DNA from 2 places in the uncultured Merdimmobilis sp. genome. Region 1 is predicted to be linked to the other one. Evidence: riboswitches for the same ligand, from Rfam matches in the RefSeq annotation. Region 1 holds a riboswitch; the other holds the start of a gene.
What was found. A riboswitch is a leader RNA that binds a small molecule or an ion and turns the genes downstream of it on or off. The one in region 1 is predicted to bind glycine.

Region 1 (7,357 bases):
GCGGTTGATGGCCACCACTGCGGGAAGGTGGAACACCTGGGTGATGTTTTCTACATGCTGCAGCAGGTTGGGCAGGCCTTTTTCCAGGGCCTCCAGGTTCTCATTGCCCAGGTCGGCTTTGGCCACCCCTCCGTGGTGTTTTAGGGCGCGGACGGTGGCGACAATGACCACGGCGGAGGGGCGGAGGCCCGCCATGCGGCATTTGATGTCCAAGAATTTCTCCGCGCCCAAGTCGGCGCCGAAACCCGCCTCGGTGACGGCGTAATCGCCGAACTTCAGGGCCATCTTGGTGGCCATAATGCTGTTGCAGCCGTGGGCGATGTTGGCAAAGGGGCCGCCGTGGATGAAGGCGGGGGTGTGTTCCAAGGTCTGGACCAGGTTGGGTTTCAGGGCGTCTTTCAGGAGGGCGGCCATGGCGCCCTGGGCTTTCAGGTCGCCGGCGGTGACCGGTTTGTCGTCGTAGGTGTAGCCCACGATGATCCGGCCCAGCCGCTCCTTCAGGTCGATGAGGTCGGTGGCCAGGCAGAGCACCGCCATGACTTCGCTGGCCACGGTGATGTCGTACCCGTCTTCCCGGGGGACGCCGTTGACCCGGCCGCCCAAGCCGTCGGTGACAAACCGCAGCTGGCGGTCGTTCATATCAACGCAGCGCTTCCAGGTGATGCGGCGGGGGTCGATGTTTAAGGCGTTGCCCTGGTAGATGTGATTATCCAGCATGGCGGCCAGAAGGTTGTTGGCCGCGCCGATGGCGTGCATGTCGCCGGTGAAGTGGAGGTTGATGTCCTCCATGGGGACGACCTGGGCATACCCGCCCCCAGCTGCACCGCCTTTGACGCCGAACACCGGGCCCAGGGAGGGCTCCCGCAGGGCGACTACCGCTTTTTTGCCGATCTTGCGCAGGCCGTCTGCCAACCCTACGGTGGTGGTGGTCTTGCCTTCGCCTGCGGGGGTGGGGGTGATAGCGGTGACTAGGATCAGCTTTCCGTCCGGTTTTCCGGCGCACTCGGTGAGGACGTTGTAGTCGATCTTCGCCTTGTAGTTGCCGTACTGTTCCACATATTTTTCATCAATGCCAACCGCGGCGGCCACGTCGCGGATGTGGTCCATTTTCGTCTCCTGGGCGATTTCGATATCCGATTTAAAAGCCATAAATATCTCCTTTACAGATCGGGTGGATAAACGGTGAAAAAGAAAAAGCTGAAAGACCGCCGGGGGGAACCGTCCTTTTGTGTTGTCCGGTTCCCCACACCAAGGCGGGGGAGGCGCCTTTTTGGTCTTTCAGCCTTTTTAGTTGTGAAGGGTCAAAACCTACTCTGCGAACTGATACCGCAGACGGGGATTCCGGGCCGCGCCAACCTCATCCAGACGGCGGACGGGGGTTGTGAGGGGAGCCTCATGGAGGGCTTCGGGGTTGGAAACCGCCTCTTGGTAGATTTTGTGGAGCACCGCCACCGCCTCGTCCAAAGTCTCCTTGGACTCGGTTTCGGTGGGCTCTACCATCAGAGCCTCCTCGACGATCAGCGGGAAGTACATCGTCGGCGGGTGGATGCCGTTGTCCAGAAGGGCTTTGGCGATATCCATGGCGGAGACGCCGTGTTCCTTCTTCATCCGGGAGAGGGTCATGACAAACTCGTGCATACAACCGGTGTCAAAGGCCATGTCATAGACGTCTTTGAGCTGGCTCATCAGGTAGTTGCAGTTGAGGACGGCGTTCTGGGCCGCCTCGGGAATGCCCTCTTTGCCCAGGGTGAGGATGTAGGTCAGGGCCCGCACCACCACCAGGAAGTTGCCGTAGAAGTCCTTCACCGAGCCGATGCTCTGGGGGCGGTCATAATCCAGATGGTAGCCGTCCTCAGCCTTTACTGCCATGGGGGAGGGGAGGAAGGGGGTGAGGATCTTCTTACAGCCCACAGGTCCTGCGCCGGGGCCGCCGCCGCCATGAGGGGTGGAGAAGGTCTTGTGCAGGTTGAGGTGGACCACGTCGAAGCCCATGTCGCCGGGCCGGACGATGCCCATGACTGCATTGAGGTTGGCGCCGTCGTAGTAGCACAGGCCGCCCGCCTCATGGATGATCTTGGTGATCTCTAAGATGTTCTTGTCAAACAGGCCGACGGTGTTGGGGTTGGTCAGCATCAGGCCGGCGGTGTCGTCGCCGACTGCTTCCCGCAGTTTTTCCACATTGACGCAGCCGTCCTCATAGGAGGGGACACTGACCACATGGAAGCCGGCCATGGCGGCGCTGGCGGGGTTGGTGCCGTGGGCGGAATCGGGGACGATGATCTTGGTGCGCTTGGTGTCGCCCCGGGCCGCGTGGTAGGCTTTGATCAGCAGAAGGCCGGTCAGCTCTCCATGGGCGCCCGCCGCAGGCTGGAAGGTCATGTTGTCCATGCCGGTGATCTCGCACAGCAGCTGCTCGGCGGTGCACAGCACTTCAAGGGCGCCCTGGACGGTGGATTCCGGCTGCAGGGGGTGGATCTTCTGGAACCCGGGCAGGGCCGCGGCCTCTTCATTGACTTTGGGGTTGTATTTCATGGTGCAGGAGCCAAGGGGGTAGAACCCGTCGTTGACGCCGTGGGTGCGTTTCATCAGCTGGGTGTAGTGGCGGGAAAGGTCGTTCTCCGCCATCTGGGGCAGATGCAGCGGCTGTCTGCGTTCTTTGCCCTGGGGGATGGACGCCACGGGGACATCGCACTCCGGCAGGATGGAGCAGCCTCTGCCTTGCTGGCTCTTCTCAAATATCAGTTTCATTGGGCAGCCACCTCCTTTACAATCGCCACCAGACGGTCGATGTCCGCTTTGGTGTTCTTCTCGGTGCAGCACCACAGGATCGAGCCCTCATAGGCCCCGGTGAGGGGCAGGCCGCCCAGGATGCCGTGTTTTTCCAGCTCGGCCATCAGCTTGTGGGGGCAGATGGGGCAGCCGGTGACAAACTCGTGGAAGAATTCCCCTTGGTGTTTGCGCCCGAAGCCGGGGATTTTAGAGAGCTCCTGAGCCAGGTAATGGGCTTTGGACATACAGAGGGTGGCGGCTTTCTGGAGGCCTTCAGCTCCTACGGCAGCCAGGTAGACCGCGGCGGTCATAGCGCATAGGGCCTGGTTGGAGCAGATGTTGCTGGAGGCTTTCTCCCGGCGGATGTGCTGTTCCCGGGCCTGGAGGGTCAGGACATAGGCCCGTTTGCCGTCCAGGTCGGTGGTCTCGCCCACGATGCGCCCCGGCAGCTTGCGGGTCATGGACGATTTGGCGGCCATAAAGCCCAGGTAGGGGCCGCCGAAGGAAAGGGGCATGCCCAAGGGCTGGCCTTCGCCTACAGCGATGTCCGCACCGCACTCGGCGGGGGTTTTCAGGATGCCCAGGGAGATGGGGTTGCAGCCGACAATCAGCTTGCCGCCTGCGGCATGGATGACCTCAGCGGCTTTTTCCACATCCTCCAATAAGCCGTAGTAGTTGGGCTGTTCAATGTACAGGGAAGCGGTGGTTTTGCCGTCCAGCTCGCCTTCGATGGCGGAAAGGTCGGTGACGCCGTCTTTTTCTGGGACGACCACCAGCTCAGTCCCGGAGGAGAAGCAGTAGGTTTTCAGCGTCCGCAACACCGAGGGGTTGCAGGCGGCCGACACATAGGTGACGGTGCGGCTGCGCTCCCGGCACATGGAGGCGGCTTCGGCGGCGGCGGTGGCCCCGTCGTAAACCGAGGCATTGGAAGCATCCATGCCGGTGATCTCACAGATCATAGTCTGGTACTCAAAGATGGACTGGAGGACGCCCTGGCTGATCTCCGCCTGGTAAGGGGTGTAGGAGGTCAGGAACTCCTCTTTGGAGGTGACGCTCTTGACAATGGCGGGGATGTAGTGGTCGTAGGCGCCCGCACCGCGGAAGATGGAGGGGAAGATGGTGTTTTTCCCTGCCATTTCCGCCATCACCCGGCTGACTTCCAGTTCGGATTTGCCGGCGGGGATGTCTAAGGGGCGGTTCAGCAGCACCTCGTGGGGGATGTGGGCGAACAGGTCCTCCATCTTGGAGAAGCCGGCCGCTTCCAGCATCCCTTGGCGCTCATCCCGGGTGTTTGGAACGTAAGAGCCCATTTACGCCTCCTCCTTTGCAAGAAGCTCCTCATAAGCCTCGGCCGAGAGCAGCTCTTCCTCCTGGGAGATTTCGCCCACCTGGATGAACCAAGCTTCATAAGCTTCTTTGTTCACCAGTTCGGGGTGGTCCAGCAGTTCTTCGTTGATGGCGGTGACGGTGCCGGAGACAGGGCTGTACACGTCAGAGACCGCTTTGACCGATTCCACGTCGCCAAAGGTCTCGCCCACCGAGACTTCATCCCCTTCCTGGGGAAGGTTGATGAACACCAGGTCGCCCAGCTCATGCTGTGCGTAATCGGTTAGACCCACCTTCACGGTGCCATCGTCCAGTTTCTTGACCCATTCGTGGGATTTTGTATACAGCAGATCGGTTGGATTTTTCATGTTGCATTCCTCCTATTGATTCTGTTTAATGTTGTATAGTTTCGGGCGTGGGGCAGTGGCCCCGGCCGTTTGGGACAATGGGGAAACAGCTCTATTGGGAAGGCCGCCCAAAGGGGGGGAGGGAAAGCGACCTCCCAAAGGAAGAGCCGGAAGTTAAGCTTTTTTATAGAACTGGGATTTGACTACCTCAGCGTCCACCTTCTTGCCGCGGATCTCCACCTGGACGGTGGCGCCCAAGGGTGCGGGCTCCTTCTCCACAATGGCCATGGCGTAAGCGCCGCCCAGGTAGGGGCAGTGGGTGCCGCTGGTGGTGTGGCCGATCAATTTGTCGCCGGCGTAGACGGGGAAGTTCTCCCGGGCGATGCCCCTCCCCAGAATCTTCAGGCCCACCCGTTTGATGGTGGGGGCGCCCATCTCCTCCATGGCTTTTTTGCCGATGAAGTCCTCTTTGTCCATCTTGACGAACATGCCAAGGCCGGTTTGCTTGGGGGTGATGTCGTCGGTCATCTCGTGGCCGTAGAGGGGCATACCGGCTTCCAACCGCAGGGTGTCCCGGGCGCCCAGGCCGCAGGGGATGAGGCCGTTCTCTTTGCCTGCATCCAGCAGGGCGTTCCACAGCTCAGCAGCTTTGTCGGGGGCGCAATAGAGCTCGAACCCGTCCTCGCCGGTGTAGCCGGTCTTGGAGATCAGACAGTCCACCCCGGCTACCTTGCCGGTTTGGCAGAAGCTGTAGTATTTGGTTGGGATGTCCCTCTCGTCAGCCAGTTTGGATAGAATGGCCTGGGACTGGGGTCCCTGGAGGGCGACCTGGGCCACCTCGTCGGAGATGTCTTTAAAAGTGACATCCCCGATCAGGTGGCTGCGCATCCAATCGGCGTCCTTGTGGCGGTTGGCTGCGTTGACAACGACCAGGTAATCGGTGGGCTCTTTGAGGCAATAGACGATCAGGTCGTCCACCACGCCGCCCTTTTCGTTGCACATGGGGCTGTAGCGGACATCGCCTGCCACCATGTTGGAAAAGTCATTGGTCATCAGGTGCTGGACGTTTTTGAGGGCGTCGGGGCCGGAGAAAACCACTTCGCCCATGTGGGAGACATCAAAGAGGCCAGCCTTGGTGCGCACCGCCATATGCTCGGCGATGACGCCGGTGTCGTACTGCACCGGGAGCAGATAGCCGGCAAAGGGGACAATTTTTCCGTTTAAAGCTACGTGGCAATCATAAAGTGGGGTTTTCAGTTCCATGGAATACGCTCCTTTCCAAAGTGGGTCAAAATAGCCGTAAAATGGCTTTGCTGCAACAGGATTCTGGGGGAAGGCCCCGATGGACATTTTATAAGTTCGCCTGTGGCTGCTTATAAAAAACAGAGGCACGCCGGTAAGAGCGCGCCTCTGTTGCGATACCTGAAAGATTCCCCGACCCGCCGTTTGGGCCAAGTTGCTTCATCGGTGTTGAGGCACCTGCCAAAAGGAGGTCTCAACTCTCCAGAGTTCCGTCCAGATCCGGTACTTTTGCCTGAGAGTTTTTTTGCGCATACCCCTTTGGCTCCAACACAATATCTTGTTGTGTTGACCTCTCCCGGATCCTTCAACCGCAATATATGCAAGGCGATCCAGAGGATGCCCCGTTTGTACCTGCATTATAGCCAACAACCAAAATGTTGTCAACCAGGGGGTTTGACAAAGAAACGGCAATGCTTGTGATTTCCTAGACGAACCTAGGAGAACTATCCAACATCACCCCGAGTTTTGCCGGAATTCCGACGAAGAAATTTTGATTTCGGAGAAGATCACACCCCATTTTTGGTGATTAATTCAAAAATATTTTTAGAAAATTCTTCCGCTAAAAAGATATAATTTTGCGATTCGGTCTTCTGTTTAACAATGTTTGTTACAGAAATGACAAAAAATTTCCAGCCTTGGCAGTGAGTTGGAGTTTCCACAGAAAGGAAATAGGGCCCCACCCCCGCCAACCAATTTTGTCAAGGGGTCAGCACAGGGCTGGGACTATTTTCTGGACAGAGGGGAACAAAAAGGGGAACCCCCAGCCGGGGGTTCCCCTTCCTTTGCCCTAATATTGTTTACTCGGCGAGCAGCGCTTGGGCCAGGGCGTCCAACTCCGCAATGGAGGCGTCGTTTATGGCCGATTTCACCGAGACCACAGGCTGTGCCAGGCGGATCTCTTTCATCCCCTCAAAGGCGGCTTTCATCTGCTTGGCAGCGGTGGGGGCCCAGGTGCCGTTTTCCACAATGCCCACTGTGCGCTTCTGATAGTTCTTGGCCTTGATGTGGGAGAGGAAAGCCTCCATGGGCGGGAACAGGCCCCCGTTGTAGGTGGCGCAGGCCACGACCAGATGGCTGTAGCGGAAGGCGTCGGAGACGCACTTGGCCATGTCGTCCCGGCACAGGTCGGCAACCACCACCGGAAGGCTGGTTTTCTCCCGCAGGAGTTCCGCCAGTTTCTGGGCGGCCATCATGGTGTGGCCGTGGATGGAGGCGCAGGCGATGAGGATGCCCTTGTCCTCTGGCTCATAGCGGCTCCAGGTATCGTATTTCTCCAGGTAGTAGCCCAGGTCTTTGTCCAGAATGGGGCCATGAAGAGGGCAGATTTTGGCGATGTCAAGGCCGGATGCCTTTTTGAGAAGGGCCTGGACCTGGGCGCCGTATTTGCCCACGATGTTGATGTAATACCGGCGGGATTCCTCCAGCCAGGGTTCGTCGGTGTCCAGGGTGCCGAACTTGCCGAACCCGTCGGCGGAGAAGAGGAGTTTTTCGGTCTGCTCATAGGCGACCATCACCTCCGGCCAGTGGACCATAGGGGCCATAAAGAACTGGAGGGTGTGGTTCCCCAGAGAAAGGGTGTCCCCTTCTTTGACCACGACGGTGCGGCCCTCCAG
Region 2 (7,357 bases), on a different contig from region 1:
CCAAAAAGCCGGTGCCGGAGATGGCGCAGCTGGTGCCCAGAATCATGCGGGGGTTGTTGAGGTACTTAGCCTCCCGCAGGAACCACAAAGAGTATCCGGCGGAGAGCCAGTTGGTGTCGTAGTTTTTGGAATTGCGGTAGCTGGTAACCACCCGGTAGCCGGCGTCAAACACCTTGTTCATTTCGGCGATGTAGTTTTCATCCAGCAGGTTGTCCGCATCAAAGACAAAATAGCCCTCGTACTGGGTTTTGTCGTTGGTGCGCTGCAAAATTTTAAAGATAAAGTCCAGGGCGTAACCCTTGCCCACCATCTGGCGGTTGTTGCGGACATACACCTGGGCGCCTGCCTGGCGGGCCACCTCGGCGGTGTTGTCGGTGCAATTGTCGGCCACCACATAAATGTCCACCAGCTCGGCGGGGTATTTCTGTTTCTTGATGCTGTTGATCAGCTGGCCGATGACCGCGCTTTCATTGCGGGCCGCAATAACTACCGCGAACTTGTGCAGGTCCTTGGGGGTCAGGTCCGGGGTTTTGCGGACCAGGGCCACCAGGGCGTAAAAGATCTGGTATGCATAAGAAAAGGTAAATAACAAAAAGATGGCGAGGTTAAACGTTTGAATAAAGGATAACAAGATTTTTCCCTCCAAAGCGGTTTTGCCGTCAATTCTAGGCAAAACATTGTTTTTCCATACTTGTGCCATTATAGCATCATTTTCTGAAAAAACAATTGACATTTACTATTTAATACAATTTTGTAAATTTTTTTGTGTGTAATTTACAAAATAGTTGGAAGAGCCTCCACAAAGCACACATAGAATTACCTGCATTTTACAGAGAACTGTTCCTAATACTTAAAAGCCGTCTATGTTGTCCTCACTTTCCCCCACTTAAGCCCTGTGGACTGACCTAGATTTTTCCCCGGAATGTGGTATACTTATCTTCACATACGTTTGATGGAACGCGCGGGTCCGGGGCCTCTTTCCCCGCCGCGCCATCCCAAAAAGGAGGGCATTTTATGGACGACCGGCAGGCGCTTCGGCTCCATTCCCTGGGAGAGAAAACCCCACAGCTGGTGTTTCGAAATGGTTTGGTTTTCAATGTGTTCACCGGGGAACTCCTCCCCGGTGACATCGCCGTGCAGAATGGGGTCATCGTCGGGGTGGGGTCTTACCGCGGGGAGCGGGAGGTGGATCTGGGTGAACGGGTAGTGATCCCCGGCTTGATCGACGCCCACATGCACCTGGAATCCACCATGGTATCCCCTCGGCTGTTCGCCGAAAAAATCCTTCCCTGGGGCACCACCACCCTCATTGCCGACCCCCATGAAATCGCCAATGTGCTGGGGGCCAAGGGGATCTCCTATCTCTTGGAGGAGACGAAGGGCCTCCCACTCAACGTCTACCTCATGCTGCCCTCCTGCGTGCCCGCCACCCGGTTTGAACACAACGGCGCGCCCCTTTCTGCCCAGGAGATGGCCCAGTTCCTCCACCATCCCCGGGTGCTGGGCCTGGGAGAGGTAATGGACTGCCCCGCAGTCCTCGCCGGAGATCCGGACAAGCTGGAGAAGCTCCGCCTCTTCGCTGGAAAGCCCATCGACGGCCACGCCCCTGGCCTCACCGGCAAGGAACTGGCCGCTTACCGCCTCTTGGGGGTTTCTAGCGATCACGAATGCACTACCTTCCAGGAGGCGCTGGAAAAACTTCGCTGCGGCATGACCATCCAGGTGCGGGAAGGCTCTGCCGCCCGGAACCTGGATGCCATCCTCACCGGTGCTGTAAAAATGGGCCTGCCCCTGGACCGGTTTGTCTTCTGTACCGACGACAAGCACCTGGACGACATCGCCCGGGAGGGCCATATCCGCTGGAATGTGCTGCGGGCCATTCAGCTGGGGGTCCCGCCTGGGGAGGCAGTAAAGATGGCCACCCTCTACCCTGCCCACCTCTATGGCCTTTCAGATTTGGGGGCCATTGCCCCTGGATTCCGGGCCGATCTGGTGGTGCTGGACAGTCTGGAAGAGATGGCCGTCCACAGCGTGTATAAAGATGGGGTTCTGGTCTCCCGAAAGGGCAGCTCCCCCACCCTGCCGCCCAACCCCCGGCCCATCGACCCTGCCTGCTTGGACACCGTCCACCTGGGGCGCCTCACTCCAGAAAGCTTAGCCCTCCCCGTCCAGGGGGAGATCCCGGTGATCACCCTTCTGCCGGGGAGCATCGTCACCAAGAAAGAAATCTCTGCCGTGCCCACTGCGGGCGGCTGTTTCCAGCCCCAAGGGGAGTTTTATAAAATCGCAGTGGCCGAGCGCCACCACGCCACCGGCAATATCGGGGTGGGGGTTGTCAAAGGCTTTGGCGTCAAAAACGGGGCCATCGCCTCCACCATCGCCCACGACGCCCACAACATGATTGTAGTGGGGGACAACGACCGGGACATGCTCCTGGCCATGGAGGAACTGGCCCGCTGCCACGGCGGGTACACCGTGGTGGAAAACGGCCGGGTGGCCGGCACCCTGCCCTTGCCCATCGCCGGTCTGTTCACCGACGACCGCACTGCCGATATCCAGGGCAAACTGGGGGAGCTGATCGCAAAGGTCCGCGCCATGGGGGTGAGGCCGGAGGTGGAGCCCTTCATCACCCTCTCCTTTGTGTCGCTGACCTGCATCCCGGAAATCCGCATCACCGACCTGGGGGTCTTTGACTTCGCCACCCAGTCCTTCCTTTTGCCGTAAACCCATCCCCGTCCCCCTTCAAAAATAGAAAAACCAAAAGACGAGGCAAAGGCCGGCGGTTTCCCGCCGGCCTTTGCCTCGTCAAACAAAAATCCAAAATTTCAGGAGAAACAAAAAGAAAGTGAAGTTAAATATCCTGCTGGGCGATCAGGCTCTGGATGTCACTGACCATGGAGAGTTCCCTTTCGCTGCCCGAGCAGGCGGATTTGAGCCGTTCCATGGCCCGGATCATCGACGGGGAGGTAAAGCAGCTGCCCACCAGCACCTGGGGGATCTTCTGGATCACGTCCACCTCGGTGGAGTCGGAATAGACAGCAGCTTCTTTAATCCAGCCCTGTTCCATCTCCAGCTGGATTTGCAGGCTGCCCCAGGGCAGCCGCTCGGCCAGTTCGTAAGTGTAGGGGATGAACCCGCCCATAGTCCATTCCTGGGAGGCGTTTTTCTCCTCCAAGGCGCGGATGCGGTCCTCGTCGATCTCCGCTGCGTTCAAACGGCGGGCGATCTGGCCAAATTCATGGCCCATGGAGTCGATGATCTGTTCCCGCAGGGCCTCCACCGTCAAGGAGGAAAGGCACTCCTGGAGGTTGACCACCTTGGAGCGGATGGAATCCGCCCCTTTGGATTTGACCCGGGAGGAGGCGGGATTGATGTATTTGCACACCCGGGTCAGGTTGGAATTGACCATAATACTGCCCCGGTAACAGGAGTGTCCGTCTTTTGTATAGGTGACGCTGTTGCAGAATTTGCGGCCGTCGGCCATGAGGATGCCGCTCTCCGACCGGCCGGCGTCGATGCCAAGGCCGCGGACCGCCCGCAGGATCACCCCGCTCAACCGTTTGTCGTCCATCTCCTCCTGCAAGGTGAGGAAGGAGAAGTTGAGGTTGCCCAGGTCGTGGAAACAAGCGCCTCCCCCAGCCAGCCGCCGGGAGATGCGGGCGCCGTTTTTCTGTATTTCGTTGAGGCGCAGCTCCTTGCGGGCATTCTGGTTGCGGCCGATCTCCACCGTGTTGCGGTCCTGCCACAAGTACAGGATGCAGGTGTTTTTGCCCACCTGGGTCATCAGGTATTCTTCCATCGCCAGATTCCGGTAAGGGCTGGTGCTGTCGGCGATCAGGTATTTGATGGTGGTAATCATGGCTCTTCCTCCAGTCCGGGGCTTGGCAGCCCCTGTGTTTCAAAGGCCCCCACACGCAAAAAGGCGCGCGGGGAGGTTCCCAGCACGCCTCTGTCCTTGACCTGAAAGATTCTCCACAAACGGGATTGCTTCTTCGGCGCCTTGCGGCTTTCCAGAGTTTCGTCATGATCCGGTCCTTTTGCCTGAGAGTTTCTTGCGATTTCCCCTTCGGCGCCCTGTGGGTCTCTCCCGGATCATTCATCCGATTCTATCTGTATGGCCTGTGCATCCACTTTATTGCAACAAAAAAGAGGCGCACAGAAATTGTACGCCTCTGTTCCTAAACCTGAAAGATTCTCCCCTAGGGGGATTGCTTCTTCGGCGCCTAACGGCTTTCCAGAGTTTCGTCATGATCCGGTCCTTTTGCCTGAGAGTTTCTTGCGATTTCCCCTTCGGCGCCCTTATGGGTCTCTCCCGGATCATTCATCCGAATCATTATGGTGTTTCTTCTTAGTCCACTATACCCCATCTTTTGCAGAATGTCAACAAAAAATTGCGGCCCATAGGGGGAAAAAACAGAGGAAATTTTGTGAAATTCCCCGTATTTCCCAAAATATGGGCCGCACCGCTTCCTTATCTCCGTGCAAAGGGGGAGAAAACAACCCCCTCACCCCAAAACTGGCGCCGTTCTAGGGGATTTTCGCTTACCGCATCCGGTAGCCGTGGTCCAGGGGGCCGCTCCCCTTGCCCAAATTGAGCCCTGCCAGCAGCGCGCCGGTGAGGTACTTCTTCGCCCGGAACACCGCCTCCTCCAAAATCAGCCCCTTGGCCAGGTTGCAGGCAATGGCCGAGGAGAGGGTGCAGCCGGTTCCATGGGTGTTGGGGTTGTCCACTTTGCGGCCGGGGAACCAAATGGGGCAGTCCTCATAATAGAGGAGGTCGTCGGCCCGGTATTCCTGGTGGCCTCCCTTGATGAGGATGGCCCCCCGGCAGAAGAGGGCGATCTGTTCCGCCGCCCGCTCCATATCCCCATTGGATTGAATCGGTATCCCGGAAAGGCATTCCGCCTCGGGGATGTTGGGGGTGATCACATCCGCCAGGGGCAGAAGGCGGGTCTTGAGGGCCTCCACCGCATCCTCATTGAGGAGGCGCCCCCCGCTGGTGGAGACCATCACCGGGTCCACCACGATGTTCTTTGCCTCATATTCCTCCAGCTTGTCGGCGATGGCGGCGATGATCTGGGCGTTTGCCACCATGCCGACCTTCACCGCGTCCGGGCGGATATCTTGGAACACGCAGTCGATCTGCTGGGCCACAAAGTCTTTGTCCGCCTCCAGCACCCCATACACCCCGGTGGTGTTCTGGGCTGTCAGGGCGGTGATAGCTGTCATGGCGTACATGCCGTGGGCGGCGATGGTTTTGATGTCGGCCTGGATGCCTGCGCCGCCGCTGCAATCCGACCCTGCGATGGAAAGCACTTTATACATACTGCTACAACCTCTTTTCTATTCTGGGGGGAGCTGTTCTCCCCCATGCTGCAAATCCAGAAGCTCCTCCAGGCTTTGGAGGAAACGGTCGCTGTATTCTTCTGCCTCCGCCCGGCGGGGGGCGCCCCAAGGGTCGGCGACGCCGACGGTGCGGCAGCCGGCCTCTTTTGCGGTTTTCAAGGCGTGGGGAGCGTCTTCAAACACCGCCGTCTCCCCGGGGAGGCAGCCCAACAGCTCCACTGCCCGGCGGTAGAAGGCCGGGTCGGTTTTGGGGAAGCCCAATGTCTCACAGGTGTACACCCCTCGGAAGAAGTCCAAAATCCCCAGCCTTTCCAGCAAGCGCCGGGCCAGGCCCTCATCCAATGCGGTGCCCACAGCCATGGGATATCCCGCCGCCTTGCACCGCCGCAGCAGTTCTGATGCACCGGGCTTGAGATCCACCCGAGTGAGGTAGGTGTCCTCTGCCATCTGGGTCACGGCGGCGATGACCTCCCCCACCGTCATGGAGAGACCGTATTCCCGGATCATATATTCGGCGGACTGGGTGAAGCTCATCTCCTCAAACTTCCCCACCAGCCCCTCTTCCGGGGTCTTGCCCTGGGCGATGAGAAAATCCCGGCCGATGTTCTTCCACACCCAGTTGGAATCCACCAAGGTGCCGTCCAGATCGAAGAGCAGCCCCTGAATCATCGGGCCACCATCTGGTCGGAAAGGGCCCGAAGCTCTTCTGCGGCGGCCCGGGGATCGTCCTGGGCAAAGATGGCCGAGACCACCGCCACGCCGTCCACCCCGCATCCGGAGAGCTCCAGCAGGTTTCCGGCGTTTATGCCGCCGATGGCCACCACCGGGATGTCAACCGCCTCGGCCACCGCCTGTAGCTCCTCCCGGCTCAAAGCCCGGGTGTCCTTTTTGGTGGTGGTGGCAAAGGCCGCCCCGGTGCCGATGTAGTCCGCCCCGTCAGCCTGGGCTTTTTTCGCCTGTTCCGGGGTCTTGCAGGAGACGCCTATAATCTTATCCGGGCCCAGCAGCTGCCGGGCTTTCGCCGCGGCCATGTCCTCCTGGCCCACATGGACACCGTCGGCGTTTACCGCAAGGGCAACCTCCACATTGTCGTTGATGACAAAGGGCACATGGTACCGGCTGGTGACCTGCTTCACCTCTTTGGCCAGGGCGATAAACGCCTCCTGGTCCAATTCTTTTTCCCGCAGCTGGACAAAGGTCGCCCCGCCCAGAATGGCCTCCTCCACCATTTGGACAAGGGAGCGGCCGCGCAGCCAGCTGCTATCGGTCACGGCGTACAGCCGCATAGCGTATTTGGTGGTATTCAATGTTGGTTCCTCCCATCCACTGTTGATCATCGAGCAAACTCATGGCGTCCATGAGGTAGGTGCGGAAGCTCCCGGTGCCTTCCCCCTCCCGGAGGCGGGCAGCGGCAATCTCTCCACACAGCCCCATGGATGAAACTGCACCGGCCGCCGCCATGGCAGGCTTGTCCGGGCAGGCTGCCAAAAATGCCCCGCACACCGCCGAAAGCATGCAGCCAGAACCGGTGATGCGGGAGAGCATGGGGTGCCCACCCCGGATCACATAGGCCCCTTCCCCGTCGGCCACCAGGTCGATGACCCCGGTGATGGCCACTGCCGCCCCGGTCTGGGCCCAGAGCTGCTGGGCCAGGGCAATCCCCTCCGGGATGGTCTCCTCGGTGACGGCGTCCAGTGCCCCGGCATCCACCCCTTTGCCCTGGGAGCGGATGTTCAAAAGGGCCTTGACCTCCGAGATATTCCCCCGGATGAGGGAGAACTGCACCTCCCGAAAAAGCTGTTCCGCTGCCCCCCGGCGGAAGGGGGAAGCCCCCACCCCCACCGGGTCCAGCACCACCGGATGGCCCAGTTGATTGGCCTGTTTCCCGGCGGCAGCCATAGCTGGTAGAGTCCCGGCGTGGGGGGTGCCCAGGTTGAGGACCAAGGCATCGCACCCGGCGGTGATGGCCGCGGCCTCGGCCAGGTCATCGGCCATGATGGGGGAACCCCCG

Region 2: another riboswitch for glycine. It lies ahead of RDQ42_RS08450 (lipoate--protein ligase); the one in region 1 lies ahead of gcvT (glycine cleavage system aminomethyltransferase GcvT).

The regions. Positions count from the first base shown of each region.
Region 1 covers NZ_CABRJC010000009.1:57,721-65,077, forward strand. Annotated here, with positions in the region: gene RDQ42_RS06090 (formate--tetrahydrofolate ligase) at 1-1,149, opposite strand, end outside; gene gcvPB (aminomethyl-transferring glycine dehydrogenase subunit GcvPB) at 1,309-2,748, opposite strand; gene gcvPA (aminomethyl-transferring glycine dehydrogenase subunit GcvPA) at 2,745-4,079, opposite strand; gene gcvH (glycine cleavage system protein GcvH) at 4,080-4,463, opposite strand; gene gcvT (glycine cleavage system aminomethyltransferase GcvT) at 4,617-5,705, opposite strand; glycine riboswitch at 5,955-6,052, opposite strand; gene RDQ42_RS06115 (FprA family A-type flavoprotein) at 6,542-7,357, opposite strand, start outside.
Region 2 covers NZ_CABRJC010000018.1:2,355-9,711, reverse strand. Annotated here, with positions in the region: gene RDQ42_RS08460 (glycosyltransferase family 2 protein) at 1-631, opposite strand, end outside; gene ade (adenine deaminase) at 1,015-2,724, shown strand; gene RDQ42_RS08450 (lipoate--protein ligase) at 2,852-3,859, opposite strand; glycine riboswitch at 4,020-4,100, opposite strand; glycine riboswitch at 4,244-4,325, opposite strand; gene thiD (bifunctional hydroxymethylpyrimidine kinase/phosphomethylpyrimidine kinase) at 4,543-5,325, opposite strand; gene RDQ42_RS08440 (HAD family phosphatase) at 5,344-6,015, opposite strand; gene thiE (thiamine phosphate synthase) at 6,012-6,653, opposite strand; gene thiM (hydroxyethylthiazole kinase) at 6,607-7,357, opposite strand, start outside.